Regions from separate parts of the Streptomyces sp. NBC_00090 genome, predicted to be linked through region 3. Evidence: riboswitches for the same ligand, from Rfam matches in the RefSeq annotation. Region 3 holds a riboswitch; each other region holds the start of a gene.
What was found. Region 3 has a riboswitch for cobalamin ahead of OG361_RS09620 (cobalamin biosynthesis protein). Riboswitches for the same ligand answer to the same signal wherever they lie in the genome.

Region 1 (3,266 bases), 2.2 Mb from region 3:
TCGTCCTCCGGCCGGTCCTGGAGCCCCAGGTCGTGGTCGAGCTTGGCCGCCTGGATCAGCGTCCAGATCTGGGCGCGGATCGCGGGCAGCTTCGACGGGTCCATGGAGGAGATCTGCGCGTACTCGTCGAGGAGCTGCTCCAGGCGCGCGATGTCGCCGTAGGAGTCGGCGCGCGCCATCGGCGGCACCAGGTGGTCGACGAGGGTGGCGTGCACGCGGCGCTTGGCCTGCGTGCCCTCGCCCGGGTCGTTGACGAGGAAGGGGTAGATCAGGGGGATGTCGCCGAGGGCAGCGTCCGGGCCGCAGGCGGCGGACAGGCCGGCGTTCTTGCCGGGCAGCCACTCCAGGTTGCCGTGCTTGCCCAGGTGGACCATGGCGTCGGCGCCGAAGCCGCCGTCCTCGGCACGGGCGGCGATCCAGCGGTAGGCGGCCAGGTAGTGGTGGGACGGCGGCAGATCGGGGTCGTGGTAGATCGCGATCGGGTTCTCGCCGAAGCCGCGCGGCGGCTGGATGAGGATCAGCAGGTTCCCGCGGCGCAGGGCGGCGAGCACGATGTCGCCCTCCGGGTTGCGGGAGCGGTCCAGGAACATCTCGCCCGGCGGCGGCCCCCAGTGCTCCTCGACGTCCGACCGCAGCTCGGCGGGGAGTTCGGCGTACCAGCGCTTGTAGTCGGCGGCCGGGATGCGGACCGGGTTCCGGGCGAGCTGCTCCTCGGTCAGCCAGTCCTGGTCGTGGCCGCCGGCCTCGATGAGGGCGTAGATCAGCTCGTCGCCGTCGCCCGACACCAGGCCGGGGAGCTCCTCGACGGGACCGAAGTCGTACCCCTCTTCACGAAGGCGGCGGAGGAGGGAGACGGCGGAGGCGGGGGTGTCCAGACCGACCGCGTTGCCGATGCGGGAGTGCTTCGTCGGGTACGCGGAGAGGACGAGCGCCAGCTTCTTCTCGGCGTTCGGGATGTGCCGCAGGCGCGCGTGGCGGACCGCGATCCCGGCGACGCGGGCGGCGCGCTCGGCGTCCGCGACGTACGCGGGCAGACCGTCCGCGTCGATCTCCTTGAAGGAGAAGGGGACGGTGATGAGCCGGCCGTCGAACTCGGGGACGGCGACCTGGCTGGCCGCGTCCAGCGGCGACAGGCCCTCGTCGTTCTCCTCCCAGTTCGCACGCGAACCGGTCAGGCAGAGCGCCTGGAGGATCGGCACGTCGAGCGCGGCGAGCGCGCCCGCGTCCCAGGCCTCCTCGTCGCCGCCGGCCTGCGCCTCGGCGGGCTTGGTGCCACCGGCGGCGAGGACGGTGGTGACGATCGCGTCGGCCCCGCGCAGCCGGTCGAGCAGCTCGGGCTCGGGGGCCCGCAGGGAGGCCACGTACAGCGGGAGCGCCTGGGCGCCGGCGTCCTCGATCGCCTCGCACAGGGTGTCCACGAAGGCGGTGTTCCCGCTCATGTGGTGGGCGCGGTAGTAGAGCACCGCGATCGTCGGGCCGTCCGTACGCCTCGGGGTGCGCGCCAGCGGGCCCCAGGTGGGGGCGGCGGCCGGGGCCTCGAAGCCGTGGCCGGTGAGGAGGACCGTGTCGGAGAGGAAGCGGGCCAGCTGCTCCAGGTTGCCGGGGCCGCCGTGCGCGAGGTAGGCGTGCGCCTCGGTGGCGACGCCGACGGGGACGGTCGAGGTCTCCATCAGCTGGGCGTCGGGGGCCTGTTCGCCGCTGAGGACGACGACCGGCTTCCCGGTGGCGCGGATCGCGTCGATCCCCTCCTCCCAGGAGCGGAGGCCGCCCAGGAGGCGGACGACGACGAGCTCGACGCCGTCGAGGAGGCCGGGCAGGTCGGCGAGGGGCAGCCGGGCGGGGTTGGCGAAGCGGTACTCCACCGGCCCTTCGGCCGAGACGGCGTTCGCCGCACGGGCGCTGAGCAGGTCGGTGTCGGAGTGCGACAGCAGCAGAAGCATGGCGTGCGCAGGCCCTTCCTCGGGGTTGTCCGCGCCCCGGGTGGTCGTGTGGACGGCGGGAGTTCCTGACTCACCGGTCCCGTCGCCGGGGCCGGCTCACAGTGGCGGGACCGCGCCGGATTCTCACCGGGCTTCCTCCCCGGGGTCCTGGAACCCCATGCCGATCTGCATAGTAGATCGTGCCGTCGGCGGGGCGGGGCGGGCCGTGGAGTCGGCCGGATCACACCCGGTGGCGGGCCGGTTCCCCGTGGGTATGCTCGCCGCCATGCCGCCCACCCCACCCTCTGCGCCCGAACGGGGCGAAGCTCGCATACGGGACCGTGGCGACGCCTGCCCCGGGGCGCTGCGCCTGCACACCGCCGACGACGGCCGGCTGGCCCGACTGCGGCTGCCCGCAGGGCGGTTGACGGCACGTCAGATCGAGACGCTCGCGCACGCGGCGGAGTCCCTCGGCGACGGGCGGATCAGTCTCACCTCCCGGGGGAACGCGGAGCTGCGCGGCCTCGCGGAGGGCTGCGGCGCCGAGCTCGCCGCGCTTCTCGCGGAAGCGGGCCTGCTGCCCTCCCCCACCCACGAGCGCGTCCGCAACATCGTGGCCTCGCCCGCCGCCGGCCTCGACGGACTCGGCGGCCCCGAGGTCCAGTTGTGGGCCCGTGAGCTCGACGAGCTGCTCTGTGCCGAACCCTGGACCGCGGCGCTTTCCGGCCGTTTCCTCTTCGTCCTCGACGACGGACGCGGTGACGTGGCGGGACTCGGGGGCGATGTGACCTTGGTCGCAGTGGAGCGGGGTTCCTCCTCTGTCTCCTCCGCCTCTTTCTCCTCCTCCGCGCTCCTGTACGTCGGCGGGCGGGCCTTCCGGGTCGGCGGAGCCGACGCGCCGCGGGCCGCGCTCGCCGCCGCCGGGGCGTTCCTGGACGCCGCCCGCGAGGCCGGGAACGGGGCCTGGCGGGTGCGGGAGCTGCCGGCGGAGTGCGCCCCGGACGTGGCGGGCGCCCTCGACCGCGCCGGGATCGCGGCGGAGCCCGTACCGGCGGCGGAGTCCCTGCTGGTCCTGGGCCCGCCGCCCGCGCCCGGTCCGCTCGGCCCCACCGCCCTGTACGTCCTGGCCCCCCTCGGCCGCCTCACCGCCGCCCAGCTGCGCGCGCTGCTGCCCGCCGAGGAGGTGCGGCTGACGCCGTGGCGCGGAGCGGTCGTGGTCGGGGCGACAGCGGAAGCCGGCAGGCTCGCGGGCCTCACCTCGTACGGGCTGATCACCCGCCCCGACTCCCCCTGGGCGGGCGTCACCGCCTGCACGGGGCTGCCCGGCTGCGCCAAGTCCCTCGCGGA
Region 2 (3,266 bases), 1.2 Mb from region 3:
CCGGCGAGGGCGAGGGCCAGGACGAGTCCGGTGACGACGAGGGCGTACCGGACCCGTGGCGGGGCGGGGGCCGGGGCCCGGACCGGGGTCCGGGCCGGGCGGAGGAGCGTGGTCACCGGGCCGGGTGGAGCTGGGCGGCGAGCTTGTCGACGGCGTCGGGGACCCGGACGCCGAGGACGGTGTCGGAGAGGGGCAGGACGGCGAACCGGCGGTTCTTGATCGCGGGGACGTCCTTGAGGGCGGGGTCGTCGAGGAGCCGCTTCTTCTTCTGTTCGACGGTGGTGGAGCCGTAGTCGTAGATGACGACGACCTCGGGCCTGTGGTCGACGACCTGTTCCCAGGTGGCGTCGCCGAAGGCCTTGTCGAGGTCGGCGAAGACGTTCCGGCCGCCGGCCCGGGTGATGAGCTCGTTGCCGATGCCCTTGCCGCCCGCCGTGAACGCGGTCTTGTCGCCGCTGTCGTAGACGAAGACGGAGAGCGGCGGGGTGCCCTTGAGGCGCTTGTCGGTGGCGGCGACGGTCGTGCGCGCCTCCCGGGTCCAGGTCTCGGCCCGGTCGGGGACGCCGAAGGTCCGGCCGATCTCGCGGACTTCGCGGTAGAGGTCGTCGATCGAGGTCGCACCGGACGGGCAGTACTCGGTGTTGAGGCGGGTCTCGATGCCGGAGCGCTTGAGGTCGTCGCGGCCGCGGCCGTCCTTGGCGTCGAAGGCGGTGGCGTAACCGCCGTACACGAAGTCGGGGTTGGCGGCGAGGAGGGCTTCCTTGGAGGGGTATTCCTTCGCGAGGACGGGGACGGTGTCGTACGCCTTCTTGTAGGCGGGGAGGATCGCGTCGTCGAGGTAGGCGGTGCCGACGAGGGACTTCTCCAGGCCGAGGGCGAGCATGACCTCGGTGACGTGCTGGTTCATGGTGACCACGCGCTTCGGCGGGGCCTGATAGGTGGTCTTCACGCCGCAGTTGTCGACGGTGTACGGGAATCCCGGTGCGGGCTTCGCCGCGGAGGTCTGCTCCGAGGGGGCCGAGCAGCCGGCGAGCAGGGAGACGAGGGCGGCGGCGGGCAGCAGGGCACGGCGGGGCCAGGTCATGGCGGAATGCCTCCTCCGGGGATTTCCACGTCCCCGATCGGTGGTGAGAGGCGGCAGGTCAGTTCCTGGCTCCCAGCACCCGAGGGGGCTGGTCACAGTGGCGGGACCGTGCCGGATTCACACCGGCTTCCTGGGTCCTGCCGCCCGTTGGTCCCGGCCAGTCTCTCACTCGGGCCAGGCGGAGTTCCGGATGGTGTCCACGAAGTCGCCGGGTGTGAAGCCGGGCACGTAGTGGCGCAGTACGTCGGCCTTCACGTTGCCGAAGTTGGTGTCCGGCCTGGGGGCGATGCCCTCGGCGAAGGCTTCCAGGATGCGACGCTTGAAGTCGGGGCGGGGGTGGGCGGCGACGATCGCGGCCCGGTCCTCGGGGGTGACGGCGGCGGGGTCGTCGTAGCCGATGCCGAGGACGTCGTACTCGACGCCGGCGGTCACGAGCGCGACCTCGGGCTCCATGAACTCCGGGATCCCGGGGGTGGTGTGGAGGGCGATCGCGGTCCAGACGCGGCGGACGGCGTCCTCGTCGGCGCCCTGCGCGCGGAGGAAGGCGGCGGCCTCCTCGGCGCCGTCGACCTCGAAGCGGCGGCCGCTGTTCCGGTGCTTCTCCCCTAGGCCGAGGTCGTGGAACATCGCGCCGACGTACAGGAGTTCGGGGTCGTAGGCGAGGCCGAGGGCCCGGCCGCGGAGGGCTCCGAAGAGGTGGACGCGGCGGGAGTGGTGGTAGACGAGCTCGCTCGCCGTGTCGCGGACGAGTTCGGTGGCGGCGGACGCGATCCATGTGCGGGACGGGCGGGACGGCGAGGTGTGGAGCTCGGCGGGGGTGACGGCCGGGATCGACCTGTGTCTGGCCCTGGTGGAGGAGGACCGGGGCCCGGAGGCGGCCCGCGCGGTGGCGCGGGATCTGGTGGTCTTCCTCCAGCGGCCGGGTGGGCAGTCGCAGTTCTCGGCGGCCTCGCGGACTCCCCCGACCGGGCATCCGGTGGTCCGCCCGCTCCTGGACGCGGTGGTGGCGGATCCGGCCGCGGACCACAGCGCGCCGGTGCTCGCACGGCGGGCGGGGGTGAGCGTCCGGCATCTGGCCCGGCTGTTCCGGGAGCAGATCGGGGCGACCCCGGCGGCGTACGTGGAGCGCGTACGGGTGGAGGCGGCGCGGATGCTGCTGGAGGGCGGGGCGAGCGTGACGGGGGCGGCGGCGCGGAGCGGGCTCGGCAGTGACGAGAGCCTGCGGAGGGCGTTCGCCCGGCACTTCGGGGTGACGCCCTCCGCGTACCTCGCGCGCTTCCGTACGTCGTCCTACTCGTAGGCCTCGACGACCTTGACGTCCTCCTCGGTCACGACGCCTTCGACGATGGTGAAGGAGCGGAACTGGAAGGGGCCCGCGCCGTCGGTGTCGGCGGTGGAGACGAGGACGTAGTGGGCCTGCGGCTCGTTCGCGTACGAGATGTCCGTGCGCGACGGGTAGGCCTCGGTGGCGGTGTGCGAGTGGTAGACGATGACGGGCTCCTCGTCCCGGTCGTCCATGTCGCGGTAGAGCTTGAGCAGGTCCGCGGAGTCGAACTCGTAGAAGGTGGGCGAGCGGGCGGCGTTCAGCATGGGGATGAAGCGCTCGGGGCGGCCGCTGCCCTCCGGGCCCGCGACCACGCCGCAGGCCTCGTCGGGGTGGTCCGCGCGGGAGTGTTCCACGATCTGGTCGTACAGGGCCCGGGTGATGGTCAGCATGCCGACAGGATAAGCAGACGGGCCGTCCCGTACCGAGGAGTGGTACGGGACGGCCCGGATGCTGGACAGAGTCCTTACGACCGCTTGGCGAAGGCGGCGCCCTCGGGGTTGCGGGACTTGAGGACCAGGTAGGAGACGCCCAGGATCAGGCCCCAGACCGGCGCGCAGTAGAGGGAGACGCGGGCGCCCTCGTCGATGCCCATCATCACGATGACCATGCCGATGAAGAGGAGCGCGAACCAGCTGGTGTACGGGGCTCCCGGGGCCTTGAAGGTGGACTCGGGGAGCTCGCCGCGGTTGGCCTTGGCGCGGTAGCGGATCTGGCAGACCAGGATCATGATCCAGGCCCACATGCCGGAGATGGTCGCGAAGGAGACGACGTACTCGAAGGCCTTGCCGGGGGCGACGTAGTTGATCCAGACGCCGACCAGCATGAGCGAGGCGGAGAAGGTCAGGCCGAGCAGCG
Region 3 (3,266 bases):
CGTCCTCGATGTGCTCACCGAGCACCTGGAAGCCGCCGCAGATCCCGAGCACCGGCCGCCCCTCGGCCGCGCGGCGGGCCAGCTCGTCCGCGAGCCCCCGCTCCCGCAGCCACGCGAGCGCCTTGACCGTGCCGCGTGTGCCGGGCACGACGACCAGGTCCGCGTCGACGAGCTCCTCCGGCCGGTCCACGAACCGGACGACGACGCCCGGCTCGGCGGCCAGCGCGTCCACGTCCGTGAAGTTCGACATGAGCGGTACGGCGCACACGGCGACCCGCAGCACGTCCGCGCCGACCGGCGGGGCGACGACGGACTCGCGCACGGTGCCCCGCAGCGAGACCCGGAGCCCGTCCTCCTCGTCGATGCCGAGCCCGTGCGCGTACGGCAGGACGCCGAAGGTCCGCCGTCCGGTGAGCCCGTGCAGCATGTCGAGGCCCGGTTCGAGCAGGGTGACATCGCCCCGGAACTTGTTCACGAGGTAGCCCGCGATCAGCTCCTGGTCCTCGGGCGCGAGGAGCGCCGTCGTGCCGAAGAACTGGGCGAAGACCCCGCCCCTGTCGATGTCCCCGACCACCACGACGGGCAGCCGCGCGGCCCGCGCGATGCCCATGTTCACGATGTCCGTGCGCCGCAGGTTGATCTCGGCCGGACTGCCCGCCCCCTCGCAGATCACGGCGTCGTACATGCCCCGGAGTTCCTCCAGGCACGCCAGGACGGGCTCGAAGAGCTCCTTCTGCCGCCCCCCGTGGTAGCCCCGGGCGGACAGCTCGCCCACCGGCTTGCCCATCAGGACGACCTGGCTGGAGCGGTCGCTGCCGGGCTTGAGCAGGACCGGGTTCATGAGCGCGGTCGGCTCGACCCGGGCGGCCTGCGCCTGCATGGCCTGGGCCCGCCCGATCTCGGCTCCCTCGCGGGTCACGAAGGAGTTGAGGGACATGTTCTGTCCCTTGAAGGGCGCCACCTTCAGCCCCTTGCGGACCAGCCACCGGCAGATGCCGGCCGTCACGACGCTCTTGCCCGCGTCGGACGTGGTCCCGGCGACGAGCAGCCCCCCACCCCTCATGCGTTCCTCCGCTTCACGGCACCGATGATCATGCGGCCGCCGACACAGGCGGCCAGGGTCAGCGCGGTCACCCGGCGCGAGAGCCGGACCGCCCGTTCGATGTCGGCGACCTCGACGGGCCGCCCGTCCCCGTTGAGCACGGGCCGGTGCTCGACCCGCCCGCCGTACGAGAGGGTCCCCCCGAGCCGTACGCCGAGGGCGCCCGCGAAGGAGGCCTCGACGGGCCCCGCGTTGGGGCTCGGGTGCCGGGCCGCGTCCGCCCGCCAGGCCCGTACGGCCCCGCGCGGATTCCCTCCGGCGAGCGTCGCGGCCACGGCGGTCAGCCGGGCTCCGGGCCAGCCGGCCACGTCGTCGAGGCGGGCCGAGGCCCAGCCGAAGCGGCGGTGGCGCGGGGACTTGTGGCCGACCATCGCGTCCAGGGTGTTGACGGCCCGGAAGCCGACGAGACCGGGCACGCCCGCGACCGCGCCCCAGAAGAGGGCGCCGACGACGGCGTCGGAGGTGTTCTCGGCGACCGACTCGACGACCGCGCGGGCCATCGCGGGGCCGTCCAGGGAGTGCGGGTCGCGCCCGCAGAGGTGCGGCAGCCGCTCGCGGGCCACCTCCAGGTCCCCGACGGCGAGCGCCCCGCCGATCGCGCGGGCCTCCCGCCCCAGGGTCGTACCGCCGACGACGGCCCAGACGGAGGCGGCGGTCAGCGCCACGGCGGCGGCCGGCCGGTCCCGGACGGCCCGTGCGGCGAGCGCGCCCACGGCCGCGGTGGTGCCGGCGCAGACGGCGGTGTGCAGGGCGCCCCACCCGCGGTGGTCGCGGTGGAGGCGCTGTTCGACCGCGGCGGCCGCGCGGCCGAAGACGGCGACGGGGTGTCCGCGGCGGGGATCGCCGATGAGCTGGTCGACGGCGAGCCCGAGGGCCGCGCCGTACGCGAATCCGTCCGGGGAAAGGCGGCTGGCTCTGATGCGACCGGGCATGGCGCATGTCCTCACTCAGGGTCCGCGCCCTGGGTCGACGTGACCGGCGGCGAGAGTTCCTGACTCCCGGACCCTTCGGATCCGGTCACAGTGGCGGGACCGCGCCGGATTCACACCGGACTTCCTCTGCTACCGCCGTAATGGCCTCGGCAGTCCACCACGGCCCGCGAACACCCGTCAACTCACCCTTGACCTGCGACAGGTCACTGTGCGAAGCACCACAAACACGGCGGCCGGGCGGCCCGCACCCGAGGGTGCGGACCGCCCGGCCGCCGTGGAAGGGAGGACCGTCAGACGACGATCAGGTAGATGCCGTAGCTCACGGCCGCCACGCACAGGGCGAAGCAGGCGTAGGCGCCGGTCCGGGCCAGGGTGGCGGAGCCTCCCTGTGCGGCGGCCTGCTCCTGCTTGGAGAGGCCGACGATGCCGAGGGTGAAGAGGCCCACGAGGGCGACGGTCGCCACGAGGCTGACTCCGAAGACGGAGCCGAGAGCTGCCCAGTCGATCTTCATGTCGTTCGTTCCTTACACCGCTGCGGCGGGGGCCGGGGGAGCGGCCGGGTCGGTGGGAGCCGGCGACGGGATGGTGGTCTTGAGGTCCTCGTCCGCGACGGCGGCGACGGAACCGGCCGGCGGCGGGGTGACGGCCGCGATCGCGGTGGTCACCACGCCCGCGGGCTCGGCCGGGGCGTCGAGGTCGTCGTCGGTGACGTTGGTGTGGTCGACCGGCTTGCGGCGGGAGAGCGCCCAGATGACGGCCGAGCCGGCGACGAGGAGGACCGCGACGGCGGCGATGCCCCAGGGGCCCTGCTTGGTGAGGAACTCGGCGGCGGCGGCGACCAGGCCCGCGGCGGGCAGGGTCAGACCCCAGGCGACGAACATCCGGGTGGCGGTCGACCAGCGGACGACACCGCCCTTGCGGCCGAGGCCCGCGCCCATCACGGCACCCGAGCAGGACTGGGTGGTGGAGAGGGAGAAGCCGAGGTTCGAGGAGGCGAGGATGACCGTGGCGGCGCTGGTCTGGGCGGCGAAGCCCTGCTGCGGCCGGAGGTCGGTGAGGCCCTTGCCCATGGTGCGGATGATGCGCCAGCCGCCGAGGTAGGTGCCGAGCGCGATCGCGACGCCCGCGGCGACGATGACCCACATCGGGGGGTTGGAGCCGGGGGCGAGGACGCCGCCGGTGACCAGGGCGAGGGTGATGATGCCCATCGTCTTCTGGGCGTCGTTGGTGCC

Region 1: linked by a shared signal. The riboswitch ahead of cobN (cobaltochelatase subunit CobN) and the one ahead of OG361_RS09620 (cobalamin biosynthesis protein) in region 3 are both predicted to bind cobalamin.
Region 2: linked by a shared signal. The riboswitch ahead of OG361_RS14995 (ABC transporter substrate-binding protein) and the one ahead of OG361_RS09620 (cobalamin biosynthesis protein) in region 3 are both predicted to bind cobalamin.

Annotation. Positions count from the first base shown of each region.
Region 1 is NZ_CP108224.1:4,333,633-4,336,898, forward strand. Features, by position in the region: gene cobN (cobaltochelatase subunit CobN) at 1-1,940, opposite strand, end outside; cobalamin riboswitch at 1,981-2,114, opposite strand; gene OG361_RS19325 (cobalamin biosynthesis protein CobG) at 2,194-3,266, shown strand, end outside.
Region 2 is NZ_CP108224.1:3,418,446-3,421,711, forward strand. Features, by position in the region: gene OG361_RS14990 (FecCD family ABC transporter permease) at 1-116, opposite strand, end outside; gene OG361_RS14995 (ABC transporter substrate-binding protein) at 113-1,084, opposite strand; cobalamin riboswitch at 1,123-1,257, opposite strand; gene OG361_RS15000 (HD domain-containing protein) at 1,250-1,855, opposite strand; gene OG361_RS15005 (GlxA family transcriptional regulator) at 1,821-2,384, shown strand; gene OG361_RS15010 (Mov34/MPN/PAD-1 family protein) at 2,375-2,800, opposite strand; gene OG361_RS15015 (amino acid permease) at 2,875-3,266, opposite strand, start outside.
Region 3 is NZ_CP108224.1:2,176,389-2,179,654, reverse strand. Features, by position in the region: gene OG361_RS09625 (cobyric acid synthase) at 1-1,063, opposite strand, end outside; gene OG361_RS09620 (cobalamin biosynthesis protein) at 1,060-2,034, opposite strand; cobalamin riboswitch at 2,067-2,219, opposite strand; gene OG361_RS09615 (hypothetical protein) at 2,325-2,546, opposite strand; gene OG361_RS09610 (anion permease) at 2,559-3,266, opposite strand, start outside.